2 regions of the Hafnia alvei genome follow, and region 2 is predicted to be linked to the other one. Evidence: riboswitches for the same ligand, from Rfam matches in the RefSeq annotation. Region 2 holds a riboswitch; the other holds the start of a gene.
The links. A riboswitch is a leader RNA that binds a small molecule or an ion and turns the genes downstream of it on or off. The one in region 2 is predicted to bind manganese.
Positions count from the first base shown of each region.

Region 1: linked by a shared signal. The riboswitch ahead of mntP (manganese efflux pump MntP) and the one ahead of AB3Y96_RS12925 (sodium:calcium antiporter) in region 2 are both predicted to bind manganese.

Region 1 is NZ_OZ061315.1:2,565,811-2,574,995, reverse strand. It holds gene pagP (lipid IV(A) palmitoyltransferase PagP) at 1-241, opposite strand, end outside; gene AB3Y96_RS12325 (DUF2627 domain-containing protein) at 1,000-1,116, shown strand; gene cspE (transcription antiterminator/RNA stability regulator CspE) at 1,158-1,367, shown strand; gene pgeF (peptidoglycan editing factor PgeF) at 1,435-2,142, opposite strand; gene rlmA (23S rRNA (guanine(745)-N(1))-methyltransferase) at 2,317-3,129, shown strand; gene mntP (manganese efflux pump MntP) at 3,187-3,759, opposite strand; yybP-ykoY riboswitch at 3,768-3,983, opposite strand; gene AB3Y96_RS12300 (DUF986 family protein) at 4,163-4,621, opposite strand; gene AB3Y96_RS12295 (PTS mannose transporter subunit IID) at 4,685-5,548, opposite strand; gene AB3Y96_RS12290 (PTS mannose/fructose/sorbose transporter subunit IIC) at 5,564-6,361, opposite strand; gene manX (PTS mannose transporter subunit IIAB) at 6,427-7,386, opposite strand; gene AB3Y96_RS12280 (TerC family protein) at 8,079-9,185, shown strand, end outside.
Region 2 is NZ_OZ061315.1:2,689,686-2,698,870, reverse strand. It holds gene AB3Y96_RS12965 (DUF1440 domain-containing protein) at 404-916, shown strand; gene AB3Y96_RS12960 (cytochrome b) at 1,569-2,105, opposite strand; partial or broken gene AB3Y96_RS12955 (MFS transporter) at 2,334-2,500, opposite strand; gene AB3Y96_RS12950 (YmjA family protein) at 2,631-2,876, shown strand; gene AB3Y96_RS12945 (hypothetical protein) at 3,342-3,644, shown strand; gene AB3Y96_RS12940 (cold-shock protein) at 3,751-4,233, opposite strand; gene AB3Y96_RS12935 (DUF2058 domain-containing protein) at 4,381-4,920, opposite strand; gene AB3Y96_RS12930 (hypothetical protein) at 5,234-5,437, shown strand; yybP-ykoY riboswitch at 5,623-5,750, shown strand; gene AB3Y96_RS12925 (sodium:calcium antiporter) at 5,843-6,844, shown strand; gene AB3Y96_RS12920 (GNAT family N-acetyltransferase) at 6,977-7,876, opposite strand; gene umuD (translesion error-prone DNA polymerase V autoproteolytic subunit) at 8,180-8,599, shown strand; gene umuC (translesion error-prone DNA polymerase V subunit UmuC) at 8,599-9,185, shown strand, end outside.

The DNA of each region.
Region 1 (9,185 bases), 120 kb from region 2:
CTTTGTCATACATGGCGCGGTTGTGCCAAGTATTTAGCGGCACATACAGCTCGTAATTATCGGCATGCCAAGTTTGTTTGACCTGATCGGTAAACGAGCCCCAAAAGCTGCTATCTTGCTGCGTCTTTGAGTGTGTATCAGGTGATTCGCTGGTTGTTATTGGTGTTTGCGCAAAAACAACGACGGGCGCCAATAGCGATAGACAACCAATAGACAGGCGACCTGTTTTCACTAGTTTCATTATTATTCTCGGTAATATTTTGTTATTAATTTTGGAAGTCTTTTAGTAGAGAGGCGCGATCGAAGAATTATATCGAAGCAAATATTTTATTGTTAGGAATAAATTATATCATAGGATTGCGGGTAAAGTTGAATGAAGTATAAACAACAGGAAAAATACGGATTTTCCTGAATCAAAAGTAGAGCAATAATGGATACCAATCATTTAGCGAATTCTTCTTGGTAACCTAATGGTATTGTGATTTTTCTGCTACAGAAAGCGGTGGTACTACATAGTGTTAGCCAGAGAGATGGCTCATTTTATGGTTTAGGGGAGGGATGTCAGGGACGCTTCGCTGGTTGTAAGCCATATTAGGGTTACATAGCGTCATTGCATGCGGTAAGAATGTAACAAATATTTAGCAAACTCCCTGCTGTTACTGCAATAAATCTCCGTAGAACCGTATTATGCATCACACATTCCTTTTTTATACTCATTATTAGTTAATTTCATCGTCGGAATAGGTGACTCTCCGTTCAGAATAGAGTAAAAAGATAACGACGGAGGAGATGGAGAACGGCATAAATCGGTGCTTAAATAAGCAGTTTCATGCAGCAGATAATTCTGTGAGTGGCAACAGTTTTTGGCACAGATTAGCTTAGTTTTCCGCCGACCGTTTTATTTCTGTGCGACGTGTCGTTCACTGGATAAAAATGGCTTGCCATTGAATACGTAGTGTGTGATAACGCATCTGGGTAAAACGAGGTACAGTTCTGTATATGTGTGGCATTTTCAGTAAAGAAGTTCTGAGTAAAAACCATAGCGTTGACTACCACTTCTCTGCCGATTCTTATCTTAGTGCCTCAAGCAGTAACGACTCTAGTTTGTCTATCTAACGCCCTAGGGCGGTTTAAACAATCCAAAGGAAATACTCAAGATGGCTAAGATCAAAGGTCAAGTAAAGTGGTTCAACGAAGCTAAAGGTTTCGGTTTCATCACCCCGGCTGACGGCAGCAAAGATGTGTTCGTACACTTCTCTGCAATCCAGGGTAACGGTTTCAAAACTCTGGCTGAAGGTCAGCACGTTGAGTTTGAAATCCAAGATGGCCAGAAAGGCCCATCTGCAGTTAACGTAACTGCAATCTAAGACAGCGTCAGCTGTTAAAAACCCGCTTTATGCGGGTTTTTTTATGCCTGAATTTTGAGATTGGAGGCTAGGGGAGAATGATTAAGCCGGAGTACTGATTGCGGCCTTTGATTCCTGGATGCTCAGGTTCTCGTTCGCGCCGATGCGCATTGCGCCGAAAACTGGTATAGCGGAAATAGTGAGTTGCTTCAGGTTGATGTTCTTGGGTGCAAATAGTGCACTCAGATAGGTTATCGACATGAGCGAATCCAAGCCCATGAAGTTTAGCTTGCGCAATAGCTACGAGATCTAAATGTCGGAAGCGGGGTGAAATCAATGCTGACTCATAAGGCAGCGCTTGATGAAAGCGTTCGACCAAAGGTTCATCCACTTCATAACAGCATGCCCCTGCACTAGGGCCGATAGCGGCCATCCACTGTGAAATATCATCCTCTTGTGAAATACGCTTCGTAACCTGCTCTAAAACGCCGTCTATGAGTCCACGCCAGCCCGCATGTGCCACCGCTATAGCTTGGCCGTCTTGGCGGCTGAAAATCACAGGCAGGCAGTCAGCGGTGAGAATAGTCAGCAGTATGTTTGGTTTACTCGTATAAAGAGCATCACATTCGCCGCACTCTTGGTTGGGTGTGGTTACATCGACTACGCGGATCCCATGTACCTGCTTTTTCTCAGGCATCGTCTCCCGATAGGGGCTTAAAACTGTCGGCATTAACGCTGTCTTGTGACCGAATCCATAACGAATATTTGGGATGTTGCGCCAACCGGGGATTGCCATACGCTGTCCTATTCGACGTTTATCAAACTGAGGGCTTCAGCTTAGGGATTATTGGCGCTTTAGAAAAGGGGGCCGTAAGGTATTTTGCTGTTAGTTTGAGGTGCTTCGTCAGTTGCATCGCTGGCTGGCGTTATTTAGACTGTTGGGCTTTAACGTCAGTATGCGGGAAATCTAATGCCTTATCAGTGTCCTCTTTGTCAGCAACCGCTGGAAAAAAACGATCATCAGTGGCGTTGCGCCAATAATCACCAGTTTGATTGTGCAAAAGAGGGATACGTAAATCTGATGCCTGTTCAGCACAAACACTCCAAGCAGCCGGGGGATAGTACTGAAATGATGCAGGCGCGGCGTGCATTTTTGGATCAAAACTACTATCAGCCGCTGCGTGAAGCCGTTTGCCATGCGATTCAGACGCATATAGCGCCTCAAACCCGTCGTATTCTCGATATTGGCTGCGGCGAGGGATATTACACCTCTGAAGTGGCAAAACAGTTTAGAGAGCGGGATATTGCGGTTTTTGGCTTAGATATTGCCAAGGTTGCTATTCGCTATGCGGCTAAACGTTACCCGACGGTCTCTTTCTGTGTTGCTTCAAGTCATCGTCTGCCTTACGCCGATGCCTCGATGGATGCTGTTATTCGCATCTATGCACCTTGCAAGGCGGAAGAGCTGGCTCGTGTTGTTGCTCAACAGGGTATTCTTGTGACAGTGTCACCGGCTCCGCGCCATCTCTACCAACTGAAGGCGCAAGTTTATGACTCTGTACAGCTGCATGCGGAGAAGACTGAAACGTTTGAGGGTTTCACGCTTATTGATGAGCAACAGCTGGCCTACACCCTGATGCTGCCAGGAGAGCAGGCCGCTAATTTGTTGCAAATGACGCCTTTCGCGTGGCGAGCGACGCCTGATGTAGCAGAAACATTGAAAAGTAGCGCTGAATTTGAGTGCGAAACAGATTTTGCTATTCGTGTGTATCGCCGTGATTGAGCGTTCGAGTGACATAAAAATGCCCGCATTACGCGGGCATTTTTATACCGTCAGTTCTTAGAAGAAAGGACCGATATGCTCATATAAAATCGAGAAGCCAATACCGATAAGTACCACGCCTCCCAAAATCTCTGCGCGCTTGCCTAACAGCGGGCCAATAAATCGACCAATCATCATGCCCAACGTCGCCATAATCATCGTGGCTAAACCAATCGCCATCGCGGTGTGGAGGATATTGACCTGTAGGAAGGCTAACCCGACGCCGATGGCCATTGCATCTAAGCTGGTTGCAATTGCCGTGGTGACGAGCAGCCAGAATCCGTGACGGCGCACTGGTTCAGCATTTTCATCATGGTTGCCTTTCCAGCCCTCATAAACCATACGACTCCCGAGCATGAAGAGCAGGGCAAAGGCGACCCAGTGATCCCATTCCATAATGAACTTGCTGGCCAGTAGACCAATTCCCCAACCAATGAGCGGGGTAATCGCTTCTACGGCACCAAAAATAAGACCAGTACGGAATGCTTCACGGAAACGAGGTTTGTGCAGCGCGGCACCTTTACCAATTGACGCAGCGAAAGCGTCCATAGACATGCCGAAAGCGAGGATAACTGTTGCGGATAAATTCATGAAAAATACTCGGCCGGGTGTTCCATATACACGCAGCCCACCCCCAACCATACGACGGAGCTACGTGTCTATGGTCTCGCCTGTCCACGCTTGAATGCTGATGATCAGCAAGCGGGCTGCTCGCACCACGTTCCATGCTAGGAACGAGTATGTTGACACGAGCGCGCTCAAAAACTGAATATTAATCAGCTAGAACGCCGGCTACTCCCCAAATTGACGGAGGCGATCATACTCTATTTCTTTAGATAATAACAACGGCATATTTTGCAGGGGAAATCAATGTTAATGATAATTATTATTAACTGGGGTGTGTCGGACAAGTAATAACGTTTTAGGAGAGTAAAGATCCAGTACAAATAGCAGGAGTAATGTACTGAATCTCATTAACAGCAGGGCGTATTGGTTATTTCTGCTCAACGAAAAACTTTAAGATTAAGTCTAAATCGTCCATTTTAGCGACTTGAATCAGTAACCTGCGTTTCTCTAAATCAATAACCAGATAGCCATCTTCTGACATATTCATATTTTTGATTCGGCTGTATAAAATAAAAACATTACCGTAATAAAAACCGGTTTCTTTAAATAATATTTTTGGCCAGCGAATATAAAAAACATAGATAGCGATAATTGCCAGAGTAAAGAGTAACCATGTTGTGAAATGAGAACCATTATTAGTAATATTTTGGTACGCAAGAATGGCTAACAATCCAACAAATATTCCACTGTCGGCTTTATTACGACGTTTTAAATTAACCTGTAAGCGTGTTTTTCCATTACGCCTTGGCATGATGATTTCATCATAGACGGCGTAAAGAATAAACAGCAGGATAAAAGCCAGCAGTGCGATATCAGTTAAAGACATGAATACTCCAAACACAAAATAAAAAAGCCGGATAGGGCGAACCCTATCCGGCTATTCATACGATTACAGACCGAGCAGACCGATCCAGTAGCCGAAGATACCAATGAAGAAGAAGCCGATAATGATCCACAGTGCGTTGACTTTCTTACGCAGCAGCCACATACAGCCGAAGGTCAGCAGCAGTGGGATCAGGCCAGGCATCAACTGGTCCAGAATGGTCTGAACCGTGGTTACCGTGGTGTGACCGGTTTGGTCAGTGATACGGGATACCACAAGTGGAATGTTGACATGCGTCCACTTGTTAACCAAGGCCCCCATAACAAACAGACCTAGGATCGATGCCCCCTCCGTCAGTTTCTGTAGGAAGCCACCGCCCATATCGCTAACGATATCAACACCTTTCTTATAACCGTAAGCTACGCCATAGTAACGAACCAGCAGGCGAACCAGGTTGAACAGAACGAAGAACAGGATAGGGCCCAACAGGCTACCGGTCATCGCAATACCTGCACCTAACGCTGCAAATACAGGACGTACGGTACCCCAGAAGATTGGGTCACCCACACCGGCTAACGGTCCCATCAGACCCACTTTGATACCGTTAATGGCACCATCGTCGATCGGAGCACCGTTCGCACGCTGTTCTTCCATCGCCGCTGTAACACCCAAAATAGGGGCCGCAACGTATGGGTGTGTGTTGAAGAATTCTAAATGACGCTTGATTGCCTGCCTGCGTTCATCTGTGTTCTCTGGATACAGGCGACGGATAACCGGCACCATGGAGAAACAGAAACCCAATGCTTGCATACGTTCAAAGTTCCATGAACCTTGAAACAGGTTAGAGCGCAGGAATACGCTGCGCAGGTCGCCTGCGGTGAGTTTCGTTTCAGTTTTTGGAGTTGCAACTGATGATGTTGTATCAACCATTTCTCTCACCCTTTCCTAGTCTAATTCGTTATCAAGGCCGTTATCGCCGGCGGCAACTTGTACAACCTGAGATTTGTTGTATTTAGGGCTGAGTTGGATATACAGAATAGCCATCATCAGACCCAGAACACCCAACGCAACCAAGTTGAAGTTAGTGAACGCAGCGGTAACGAAACCTAAATAGAAGAAAGGCATCAGGTAGCCAGCACGCATCATGTTGATAACCATCGCATAACCAACTACGACGATCATACCACCCGCGATAGCCAGACCAGTGGTCACGACTTCAGGGATTGCATTCAGCATGGTGTGAACAGCATCAGTACCTACAGAAATTGCAACAACAACCGCAGGGATTGCGATACGCATTGCTTGCAGGATTAATGCAGAGCAGTGCAGAACGCTAATCGCACGCAGGTCGCCACGCTCGGCCGCGCCGTCAGCCGCGTGCTGGAAGCCCACGGTGATAGTACGAACGATGATGGTCAGAACCTGACCTGCTGCTGCCAATGGAATGGCCAGTGCGATACCAGCACCAACGCTTTGCCCACCGGCGATAACCAGAATGGTGGAAATAATGGAGGCCAGTGCCGCATCAGGTGCAACAGCCGCACCGATGTTCATCCAACCCAAAGCGATCATTTCCAGAGTACCACCGATAATGATACCGGTTTTCATGTCACCCAGAACGATACCGATCAGGGTACAAGCCACCAGCGGACGGTGAAACTGGAATTCATCAAGGATGGAACCCATCCCTGCAATACACGCAACAATAAATATCAGTACAATCTGAAGAGTTGTAATCTCCATTGCACTTCTCCTCTAACCAAAGAGCTGAGTTTAAAAACACGAACCGGCAAGTGCGCGATTCAGCGTTAGTTCATTTTATTGATTAATTCCATCATCTTCAGACGACTATCGCTGGAGACCTTACGGACTTCCAATTCAATGCCGCGTGCATCCAGTTTTTTGAATGCTTCGATGTCTTTCTCGTCTACGGATACTGCGTTGGTGATCTGAGTTTTGCCCTGACGGAACGCCATACCACCGATGTTTACAGTGGTGATATTCACACCGTTTTCGACTAAACGAACCACGTCGGTTGGGTTAGTGAAAAGCAGCATGACGCGGTCACGACCGTAAGCTGGGTTGTTATAAACACGGATCATTTTTTCGACGTCAACCACGTGAGCGGTAACGCCTGGAGGAGCAACCTGTTTAAGCAGGGTGGAGCGAACGTGGTCAGCAGCAACTTCATCACTCACAACGATGATGCGGCTCACGTTAGTTTCTTTTGTCCAGCGAGTAGCAACCTGACCATGAATCAAGCGGTCATCGATACGTGCTAAACCGATCTTCATGTGGTCTTCTGGGCTCATCGGAGCCTGAGGTGCTTTTGGCGCAGCCGGTTTTGGCTGTGGTTTGGCAACTTCAGGTTCTTTTGCGCGCAGTGCTCGGACGCCTTCACGGCCTGTTTCCAGCGCTAATGCAACCAACTCGTCAAAGCTAGGGTCATCGTCGCGAGCCATGAACGTTTCTACCAGCATTGGAACGTTGACGCCGGTAATCACTTCATAGTGCTCTTTGTCCGTGACAATACGGCTTGCCGCATTGAAAGGACTTCCACCCCAAGTATCAACCAAGAAGATGACGCCCTTATTGGTATCTAAGTGGGTCAATCTCTCGTTGTACTTTTCAATTAACGTTTCAGCATTTTCACCGGGAACGAAATCAATGTAGGCAACGTTGCTTTGTTCGCCTAGCAGCATTTCTGCGGTTTTGAGCAATTGCTCAGCCGCTGCCCCGTGAGTGCCGATGATAATAGCAATACTCACTCGCTACCTCCTCTCTACTTGCTAGCATGCTTTTACGGTGTGAAATAACTCACTTTCTCAGCATGGAATTAAGTCAAAAAACCGTTTGTAGATACGTCCTTGTGGAGTAACTGCTCGCCAAATAATTCTTGGATCTCACTGATGAATGCTAAGTATCTTAAGTATCAATCAGTTAGCTTCATGAATCGATTCAGGCGAAAAATCCCAAATCTTCTTCAGCGAGATTTATTTTAGTCAGTAAAAAAATAATTTATGTGACGACCATCTGCTATTAGCACATGTAAATTATAAGAAATATTTAGATGCTGGATTTATGCGCAATATGAGTAACAGACTATTGACAAAAAATGACAAAATGTGTGCGCTGATGCCCTTTTGGATAGCTTTATTTCTTGCTAGCATAAAGTTACTTATCATTGTCAGGAGTATTGGGTTAAACCCACCGTATGGACCGTCCCCGACGCCCTTTAATTTCTTCGCTATTCTCTACACTATTCTTTATGCCCGGTGATGTTTTGTTCCGTGGCTTGTCTTTGCTGAATGCATGCTTTCTTAATGCTTTGCGTTATATCGCAGGTCGTTGGAAATCAAATCTTAGTTTTAGCCGATATTCGAACGGGCTGAAACGTCGTGCACAGCAAGATCCTGTTGCCGTTCAACAATTCTCTTTTCACATTAACGCGGAATAAAACATGGAATTTTTACTCGATCCGTCAATTTGGGTGGGTTTACTCACGCTGGTGGTTCTCGAAATTGTTCTGGGCATAGACAATTTAGTCTTCATTGCGATCTTGGCAGACAAGCTACCGCCGAAGCAGCGAGATAAGGCGCGTATTATTGGCCTTTCTCTAGCGCTGCTGATGCGACTGGGGCTGTTGTCCGTTATCTCATGGATGGTGACGCTAACGCGTCCGTTATTTAGCGTAGGCGATTTTAGCTTCTCAGGGCGAGATTTAATCTTGCTCGTCGGGGGGCTGTTCCTCCTGTTTAAAGCCACCATGGAGTTACATGAACGGCTGGAAGGACATACCCATGAGGTGAACAACCGAGGATATGCCAGTTTCTGGTCGGTGGTGGTGCAGATTGTCATTCTTGACGCCGTGTTTTCGCTTGATGCCGTGATCACGGCAGTCGGCATGGTAGATAGCTTGCCGGTGATGATGAGTGCGGTTGTCATTGCGATGGTGATTATGCTGCTGGCCTCTAAGCCGCTGACCAACTTTGTTAACGAACATCCAACCGTCGTGGTGCTGTGTTTAAGCTTCCTGCTGATGATTGGTTTGAGTTTGTTGGCAGAAGGTTTCGGCCTGCATATTCCAAAAGGTTATCTGTATGCCGCGATTGGCTTCTCAATTCTTATCGAGATGTTTAACCAGATTGCGCGTCGTAACCATATCAAACACGAGCGCCGCCTGCCTATGCGTCAGCGTACTGCTGAGGCCATCATCAGTATGATGGGCGGTAAGAAAGATAAACAGAATGGTCACCGTAGCGAAGAGGTGGTAGCGGCCAAAGAGGAAGAGACCTTTGCTGCTGAAGAACGCTATATGATCAGCGGCGTTTTGACGCTGGCATCGCGATCTTTACGTACCATCATGACGCCGCGTAATGAGATTACCTGGGTGGATTGCCAACGCACGCCGCAGGAAATTCGCCGCCAACTGCTGGAAACACCCCATAGTCTATTCCCTGTTTGCGACGGTGAATTAGACCAGTTGATTGGCATTGTCCGAGCCAAAGATTTGCTGGTGGCTTTGGATGAAGGGATCTCTGTGGCTGACTATGCCGCGAAAAGTGCG
Region 2 (9,185 bases):
AACGAGCTCGAGCAGTTACCTCTGGATATAATTCGTTAATTTCAATGACAATGATTGTCATCAGGCAAAAACATTTTTTAAATATAACCAAGTTGTTACATTTCGCCATGTAATAACACAAAATATTCAAAATTTGAGGATTGTATATTTGAGATTCATTGGAGGAGCACTGAAAGTTAATAGGGCGAGGTCTGGGTTCGGTATCTCATTGATAATTATGAATTGTTTGTATTTGAGCTGAAAAAAGATGCTTTAAAGTGCCTGCGAAGGGCGATAATTTCTAGTTTGGTGCAGTATGTGATAGAAGATATTTCTTAAAATTAACCCTACTTAACTAAAGCATATGCTTTGTTAATCTTTCCGATGTTAAATAATCATTACATGGACTAACAGAGGATATAGCATGTCAATTACACTTCTTGAGACAACACCAAAACAGAATCGTCATTATTTTATCGCCCTAGTTATCGGGGTTATTACCGGGATCATTTCAGCATTCGTGAAATCAGGAACGGAGGATATTCTTCCTCCTCGAACCCCAGACCGAATTGCTCCTCCCGTACAGATGCTGACTGATATGGGCATTGATTGGCATTCACTTGTTTATAGTTATTCTGACCAGCTGGTGTATTGGGGAGGGAACTTTGTACATATTGTTTTTTCTATTGCTGCGACTGTTTTTTATTGCGTAGTAGCAGAAGTCTTCCCTCGAATAACCATGCTGCAAGGTATTGTTTTTGGCGTTCTTTTTGCCATTGTCTGTCACGGAGTTATGCTCCCGATTCTTGGGCTATCACCAGCGGTTATTCATCTTCCTGCAGACGAAATCATATCTGAGATCCTAGGAACCTGCTTATGGATATGGTCTGTTGAATTGTTACGTATTGCGCTTAGAGCAAAAATGACAAAAATCTAAGCTTACGCTTGAAACTCAAATAATCTGTTTATTCGGCCATATTTTTATGTGGCCTTTTTTTGTATGTAGCGCCAGCCAAACAGACATCCACATATTGAAGCTTTTGACTTGAGGTTGACGACGGGGACTTCCTTAAATACCAAGATAGTACCTTTGCAATACCGATCGTTTTGAACGATCAATATGAGGTAATTGATCTATACAACCAATTTTAACCATACTCTTCATGCTGTTATCTTCGCTTTTATTTTGGGAAGGAACTCCGCGTGAAGTTTTCCACTGGTGTAAAAGCGATATTTATTACGTTAGGTATTGGGCTGGTATGCATTATTGGCGCCTTAAACTGGGCCATAAACGGCGCTACTTCTCCCGGCGGTAAGCTAGAAATGCCAAGGCCTCAGGGGAAGGAATTCAGGTGTGGTGATCAGGCAACGGTTGTCACTCAAAGCCGATTATTTGAGATGCTGAATAGGGCGCCTGTCGGTATGTGCGTAAGCCGCGTTAATGATGATACGTTTGTCGCTAGAGAGATGGCAGTGATACCGCGGTGATAAAACCCGCCTAGCGGGAGTAACCACGATGCAGAAACAGCTGGAAAGGGCACGGCAGTGGATTAAGGCGCTGTGCCACTCATTCTCGTTCTTATATTGACTCACCGAGCCTTTTTATCCGGCATCATCCTCAAGAGCGTATTGTCTTTTTGTATGTAGTGGTGAAATAACGCCGCAGCGGCATGAAATGCTATTAAGAAATAGCCCGCATTGGCGAGTGTTTCGTGGATATCTTTTATTGTTGTTTTTACTCCGCCATCAGCTGCCACAAAAGGAGAAATAGTAAAACCTAGCAAGCTCCATGATTTGCCACCATAGGCCATTAAGGCAATGCCGAGCACGGGTAAAGCAAGGAAGGTTGCATAGAGGGCAATATGCATGAGCTTAGCTGCGTACATTTGCCAACATGGCGGCGGTGGAACAATATTCGGATCTTTGTATTTATGCTTTAGCCCCAAACGAAAGAACATCAGCAGCCATACAAATACACCCGCATTGTAATGTGTTGCTCTCATGGCAAGATACGCACTTGAGTCCTTGGGGAACCAGCCACGTAGCTCCATCGCTGCATAGGTAACAGCAATTAAGACGAGCGTGAGCCAGTGGAGTTGTATTTGTAGCGTAGAGAATTTTGTCATTGTTATGCCCTTTGAAACTATGAATATAAAGTTTATAAACTAAATCTTAACAAATCCTTAATAACATAATGGTTATAGGGCTTTCATATCTGCCAACGCTCGGTTTAATTGAGAACACCGAGATTACGCGTTAGATTGAATACGCCAGATGCCAACTATGCCAACTATGCCAACTATGCCAACTATGCCAACTATGCCAACTATGCCAACTATGCCAACTTCAGTCAGTCGTGGAATACCGCCCAGAGTTAATGTAACGATGGGGCCATCGCAAACTGCTGCGAAACACCTTTGATAGCCTGAGATAACAGTAACTCCTGCCGTTCCCATTGATGGCTCATTGGCGTGAAAAGGTACATTGAAAACGCAAATCTACCCAGTGAATCCATCAGCAACCTTTAACGTACTGAGGAGTTATCGCGTGGTGAATGCGACATGAATGCCAGAAAACGGAGTAAGAATGATATTATTAAAACCAGCCAATGCAGACCGCAACTGACTTAGACTAAAACGTGGAGATGAACGATGAATAATGAAGTATCCCTGAAATACTATGACATTCTGGATGAGTATTCGACGGAATCGGCAGAGCCAGTGAGCGAGTCGGAGCGTGACGCTTTGGCGCATTATTTCCAGCTACTGATTACCCGTTTAATGAATAACGAAGAGGTCAGTGAGGATACGCAGAAAGCGATGGCCGTTGAGGCCGGAATTAACCAACAACGAATCGATGATATTGCGGAGTTCCTAAATCGATGGGGCAATGAGTAGTTCTTGTTGAGGCTATTCTACTAGCGATATCGTTGTTTGATCTTATCAGCCGCCTATATGAAGCACATTTCTCTATTCGTCGGTCAATAGCCATTCCAATCACTGACGAATAGAGTTGATTAACCTCCGCATTGAGCTCTGAGTTCAGCAATTAATCCGTTTTCAATCAGTTTTGCGATTAATAGAGATTAAACAAATAACGAGAGGTTATTGTTTATGATATTTCATTCGGCTACTCTGTGAAGGTTGCATGTTTTAACCCAGCTTATGGAAAAGGGTGGTTGCCATGAACAACTTAAGTTGGCGCACTATGCGGCAACAAGCCACTATCCCAGCTGGTAACAGCGGATTTATCTTTTGAGTGAATATCTGTGAATAAAGGAAGGGGACTCTATGGGGTTGAATCCTATAAATAATTCTCTTAGATATTGATATTCGCTAAGCTTTGATTATAAGTGATTAATAATGCGTAAATTTATTACTCTTTCAGCGGTGCTGCTTCTTTCTGGATGTAGCAGCTATCAATGGGTAAAACCGGGCTCTAATGCGAACGATGCTTCCATCGCTGAAACAAAATGTGAAGCTCAGGCCCTAAGAGACCTACCTCCTGATAATGTTGTTAGCTCGACTTATACGACCAAAGATAAGAAAAATAAAACGTCTGATACGAGCTATTCAGTTTCTGATGCAAATGAGTCAAAGCGAAAAGTGCTGATTAATGATTGCATGTACAGTAAGGGCTGGTCACAGATCGAAACGCAAAACTAAGGTTTTTTTGGTGGCGTTGATAAATTGAAAAGGCCACCTTAGGTGGCCTCTTTTACGGGCTGAAACTCTATTTTTGAATAGGCCAAGTATCCAGTATTGGAATTACTTAGACCTTGAGCAGTTTCACCGTGGCATCTATGTCTATCTCATCTTCAGTGAAGATCAGCGTTGTTCCTTGGAATGTTGTGATCGCCAGCTTTTTTAGCGAGCGCATTTCATCTGATTGAGTCGATGCTTTCGGTCTGATGCTGTTCATCAATATGCCTACAGACAGCACGGTATTTTCTTTATCAATACCGGTATCGGCGGGTACTTCTTCGCTGTAAACAAGGTAAGACTTGATCGACGTCAGCTTAATACGTTCGCCTGCGATGTAGATGTATTTGCTGTCCGGAATAACCTTCACAGAAAAAGCCGACAGGCCCTTGTTATTTGTGGTGGGTTCGAATGTCACCGCTGCATCTTTTTTAATCAGCTCAGGGTTGGCGACCTTAATCACATGAAAATAACGGTTATCACCGTTTTCATCTTTGATAAACCCAAAACCTTTATCTTCAAACCACGTTGTGATCGTTCCATTCATCGCCATTACCGCCTACTTAAATTGTTTATCTACTCAGTTTTTGCAGCGCGCAGTGTAAAGCACAATGCCTGCGTAGCCTACGTCTTTACATGATCTGGTTGAACATAAATTCGTAATGAAAATCCCAAGGGGATTTTCTAATAGAAACATCCATTACCACATCAAGTCATCGGGCACTTTAAAATCGGCATAAGGATCTTCTTCATCTTGCTCTTCCTGGCTCAGCGAGCTATTCAATACGATACTGTCTGCATCACGCTGCGCAATTTTATCGGCTACGCTGGCAGGAATAATTGCGTACTCAGCGTCACTATTGCCATCTATCACTAAACGAGCAATCGCGAGGCGACCGCTAATCAGCTGTGATTGAGTCAACTTATCAACAAAGAGTTTCTTAATTAAATTATTATCAGTGAAGTTAAAGCCAATGTCGCCTTTTGAAATGTCAATTCTATTCATTTCAATAAGCTGCTTCACTTGGGCTTTGTATTCTTTCGATAGAGCGGCTTGTTTTTGTTGCTCGCTCAGCTGTTTATCGCGCTCAAGCTGTGCTTTCTTATTTTCTTCTACGGCCTCTCTCGCCTCGCGAGCCTGAACGCGCGATTTTTTAGCCGTTCTTTGTACTTTGGCCATTTTTTTGCTGCTGACGAGTCCGGCTTTAAGCATCTGTTCTTGTAACGTGAGTTTTGTCATGTTCGTATCTAAATTCAGGGGATAATGGTGAGATTATACCTGTAGTTTTTGATGTGATGCCAGATTGTCGTGGCCGATCGCTGCATTGTTTAAGTTTGCTGGTGGTTATTAAGCCCGTTTTCAGCCACTGACGGACTGCAACAGCGACGCTATCAATGATCGGCGCAACACCTGTGTAGTGTGTATTTATAAATGATATGGAAATTACTCTTATAATTAAGCAGTAGCGTCCTGCTCAATGTTAACGAGCCATACGCAAAGGGCCGTGCTCACCAAGCCTATTTCAACGACTCAATAAGAGGTCTTACTCCCAATGAAACAACAGAATATTAATGAGTTAACCGAACAGCAAAAAGAAGAGATAGACGAGTTCGCGTTACAGAGAGTTAGGGCAATGAACAGCGATGAGTTTTTATGTCAGGATATTGACGCCAAAATTCACGCGATGGGGGAGAGCGTTAAAGCCTATTTCAAGACTCGTCTTTCATTTCACTCTAAAACAGATAAAGATCAGTAGCCATTCTGACGTGGGGTCGAAAAATCGGTGGGTTTGATGTCAATCGGCCCACATTGCAGTCGTAGCGAGAATATCTCATATGCAATAGCGGCAACGGTTTCTCTGTCTCTTCGAACCTAAACAGAATAAAAACAAAATGATGGCTGCGTTTGAACGCCCGAGACTCGTGGGCTTAGTTCTGGTAGCATGCGCGGCACTATCATTGGGGAGTAGCCATCCTTCAGCCGTACTGGGAGTACTGCTAAGGAGTCCACGTCAACAAACTTGAGGTTTATTTCCTCATGGCGTGGTCAGCCATTGCGAAAGCATAGCCAGGCGAGACTTTTGGTCGCAATACACTTTCCCTGCCGGGCGAGTCGTGTTGTTGCACCATTGGGATCCGACTCGCCCGGCCACATGACTATCATGTATCAAACAATCACCCTCTTTTTCCTTTCTGCGATCGCTATTTATTTAGCCTGTGAGTGTTTTGTTAATGGAATCGAATGGTTTGGGCGGCGGCTAAATATTGGCGCTACAGCCGTCGGTTCTGTGCTTGCTGCTTTTGGTACTGCGCTGCCTGAAAGTACCGTGACCTTTATGGCCGTGGTTTTCGGCGGTACGCCAGAGCAAAAAAATATTGGCGTGGGGGCCGCAATGGGAGGGCCGCTCGTGTTGGCGACTCTGGCCTATGCCGTGGTTGGATTAGCATTGATTTGGCACCATCGCCGTTCCAATCGAAAAAGCACTCAGATACGCGCCGACTATGCGCGCATGAGCCATGATCAGGGCGCATTTCTTGCCGTATTTATCGTTAAAGTGACGTTAGGCTTGGTTGCTTTTACTTTGAAGCCATGGCTGGGCGTTTTATTTCTGGTGGCCTATGCGCTCTATGTTTGGCGGGAAATTCGAAATAGCGATACTGCCCCCGAAGAAGAAATGATTGAACCGCTCAAAATTCGCCCCTCAGCGATTGAGCCGTCTCTGGGTTGGATTGTTCCGCAAATTGTTTTATCGCTTGCCGTTATTGCGATAGCCTCGCATATTTTCATCCGCCAACTTGAGGATATTGGAACCCTTATGCATTGGCCTCCACACTTAGTGGCTTTATTTTTGAGTCCGGTGGCGACTGAACTACCTGAAATAATGAACGCGTTAATTTGGGTGCGTCAGGGTAAAGAGCGTTTAGCTCTGGCGAATATTTCAGGCGCGATGATGATTCAAGCTACCATTCCCAGCGCGCTAGGCCTATTTTTCACACCATGGTTATTTGATGGTCCGCTGCTGGTCGCAGGCATTGCTACCGTGCTAGCCATTGTCTATCTCTGGCAGATTTTTCGTCGTGGCAGCGTGGATGGGCGTGCATTAGTTATTGTCAGTGGAGGATATGGGCTGTTTGTGCTGTTGATATTCGGCTGTTTTGCGTAGCGATAAACATTGACGCGCTATCCGCACTATATGACCTGCATTATATGACGATGACGCCGGAGTGTATTTATAACTTCGGCGTTAACATGTTTATATAAGTTCTAACATTAAACTTGCATAGTACCTGTGAGTTTAAAAAATAGACTTCCCTAATTTTATTTCATTTGACCATAGTCCTTTATAGGCCCACTTATCGTTTGATCTGCCAATACTAAAAATAAATTCCTTATTTTTCTGTTGGCAAAGGCTATGGGCAGTATTGATATTAGCGAAGAGTAAAAGGCTTCCTACGCTAAAATCTTTTATATCGGTGTTAATCCCGCCATTATGATCGTCAAAATAGATCCAATTATTGCACTCTGCTTGATAAATTAAGTCGTAAGCACAGGCTTCACCCTTATAGAACAAGACGTTGCCAAAAATCATTGGTCGGATTGATTCTATAAAGTCGGCCAGCTCTTTGATATCACTGTGATGATGCTGACTCCCCCAACGCATACCAGATAATTTAAGGTAAATTGTGCTGAGCTGCTCGCTGCTAAAGGCGGAAACGGGAACCACTTCTCCGCCGTTGTTGAGAAACTTGTTCATCTCAGATTGTCTTTTCTTATTCGTTTTCTTAGAAAATGAATCTTTAACAAGACATATTGATCGACGGTTTAACACGCCATAGGTGAAGTTAATGAACTGTTTTTTATGCTTTATTGAGAGCTCTTTCGATTTTGCAGGCAGATAACAACGTCCCAGTTCTGGTGAAACGGGTAGAATAATGTTCTCAAATATAACGGGGATTTTCTTGTATGGATGAATAATCTCCCCACGTTTATCAGTGAATAATGCACCAACGATTTTTCCATTCACTTTTTTATGAAAAAACTGAATTTGGTTGGGGTCTCTATCCTCCAGTATTTTTAATACTAAAGGATGGTTGCATACACTCCCACCAAATGTGTGATAAGCCTGGCAATAAATCTCATAGCTAGATGGTTTCCATCCTAATAATTTTATTGGTAACATATTACGATTTTCCAAAATAACTCGGTTTACTTTTCGCAAATTTATCAATCCATACTTCAATATTAAGTAAACCAATTTACGTTACTAAAAAATCGCTGCTAAATACTCCAGAGGAAAACTCATGTTATTTCTGGGGCGTAGATTCGCCGCATTTTATCAGGGCCAAGCTGGTTCAGAATAAGAACTGAGCTGAAAAAAATATAATTCTTTCCAAATCAGAACTTTCTCGCATAGACCTGCCAATCTTGGACGTAGAGGCTGTTCATCATTAGAATCACGCACTATACTGTATGAATATACAGTTAATGGTTTAACATGATGAAATTCTATCCTGCCTGTTTAAGCAAGCTCTCAGTATCAATACCGCTTTATGCCGACAGCGTGCCTGCTGGTTTTCCAAGCCCTGCGGCTGATTACATCGATAAACCTATTAATCTGAATGAGCTACTCATTGCACATCCGGCATCAACCTATTTTGTGCGCGTTTCTGGTGAGTCAATGACGGGCGCGGGGATCTTTGATGGTTCACTACTGCTGGTGGATTCGAGTATTAGGCCTAAGCATAACGACATTATTATTGCGTGCCTCGGGGGAGAGTTCACGGTAAAGCGCTATGTAACCCGCCCGAGGATCATGCTAATTGCCGAAAACCCTGAGTACCCAGCGATCGAATTCAATGACGGGGAAGATCTTGAGACATTCGGGGTCGTTAAGTTTGTGATCAATGAGGCGCGTTAATGTTTGCCCTTGTTGATGTGAATAGTTTCTATGCCAGCTGCGAAGCGGTGTTTCGCCCAGACTTGCATGGCAAGCCGATTGTGGTTCTTTCAAACAACGACGGCTGTGTCATTGCTCGCTCTGCGGAGGCCAAAAAGCTCGGCGTCAGCATGGGAGCGCCTTATTTCAAACAGCGGAAGCTGTTCGAACAATATGGCGTACACGTTTTTAGCAGTAATTACTCGCTTTATGGCGATATGAGCCAGAGAGTGATGTTACTGCTTGAGGCCATGGCACCGCGTGTTGAAGTGTATTCCATTGATGAGGCGTTTCTGGATCTGCGAGGCGTCAGTCATTGCCATAATCTAGAAGCGTATGGGCACGAAGTCCGTGAGCAAATCAAGCGGAGTACTCACCTTGCCGTGGGGATAGGTATTGCTCCGACGAAAACGTTGGCTAAGCTTGCCAACCATGCGGCAAAGCAGTGGCCGCAAACCGCAGGCGTTGTCGATTTATCTCATAAGCTAAGGCAACGCAAACTGATGGCATTAATGCCCGTTGAAGAGGTGTGGGGCGTTGGCCGGCGACTATCTAAGTCGCTCAAAAA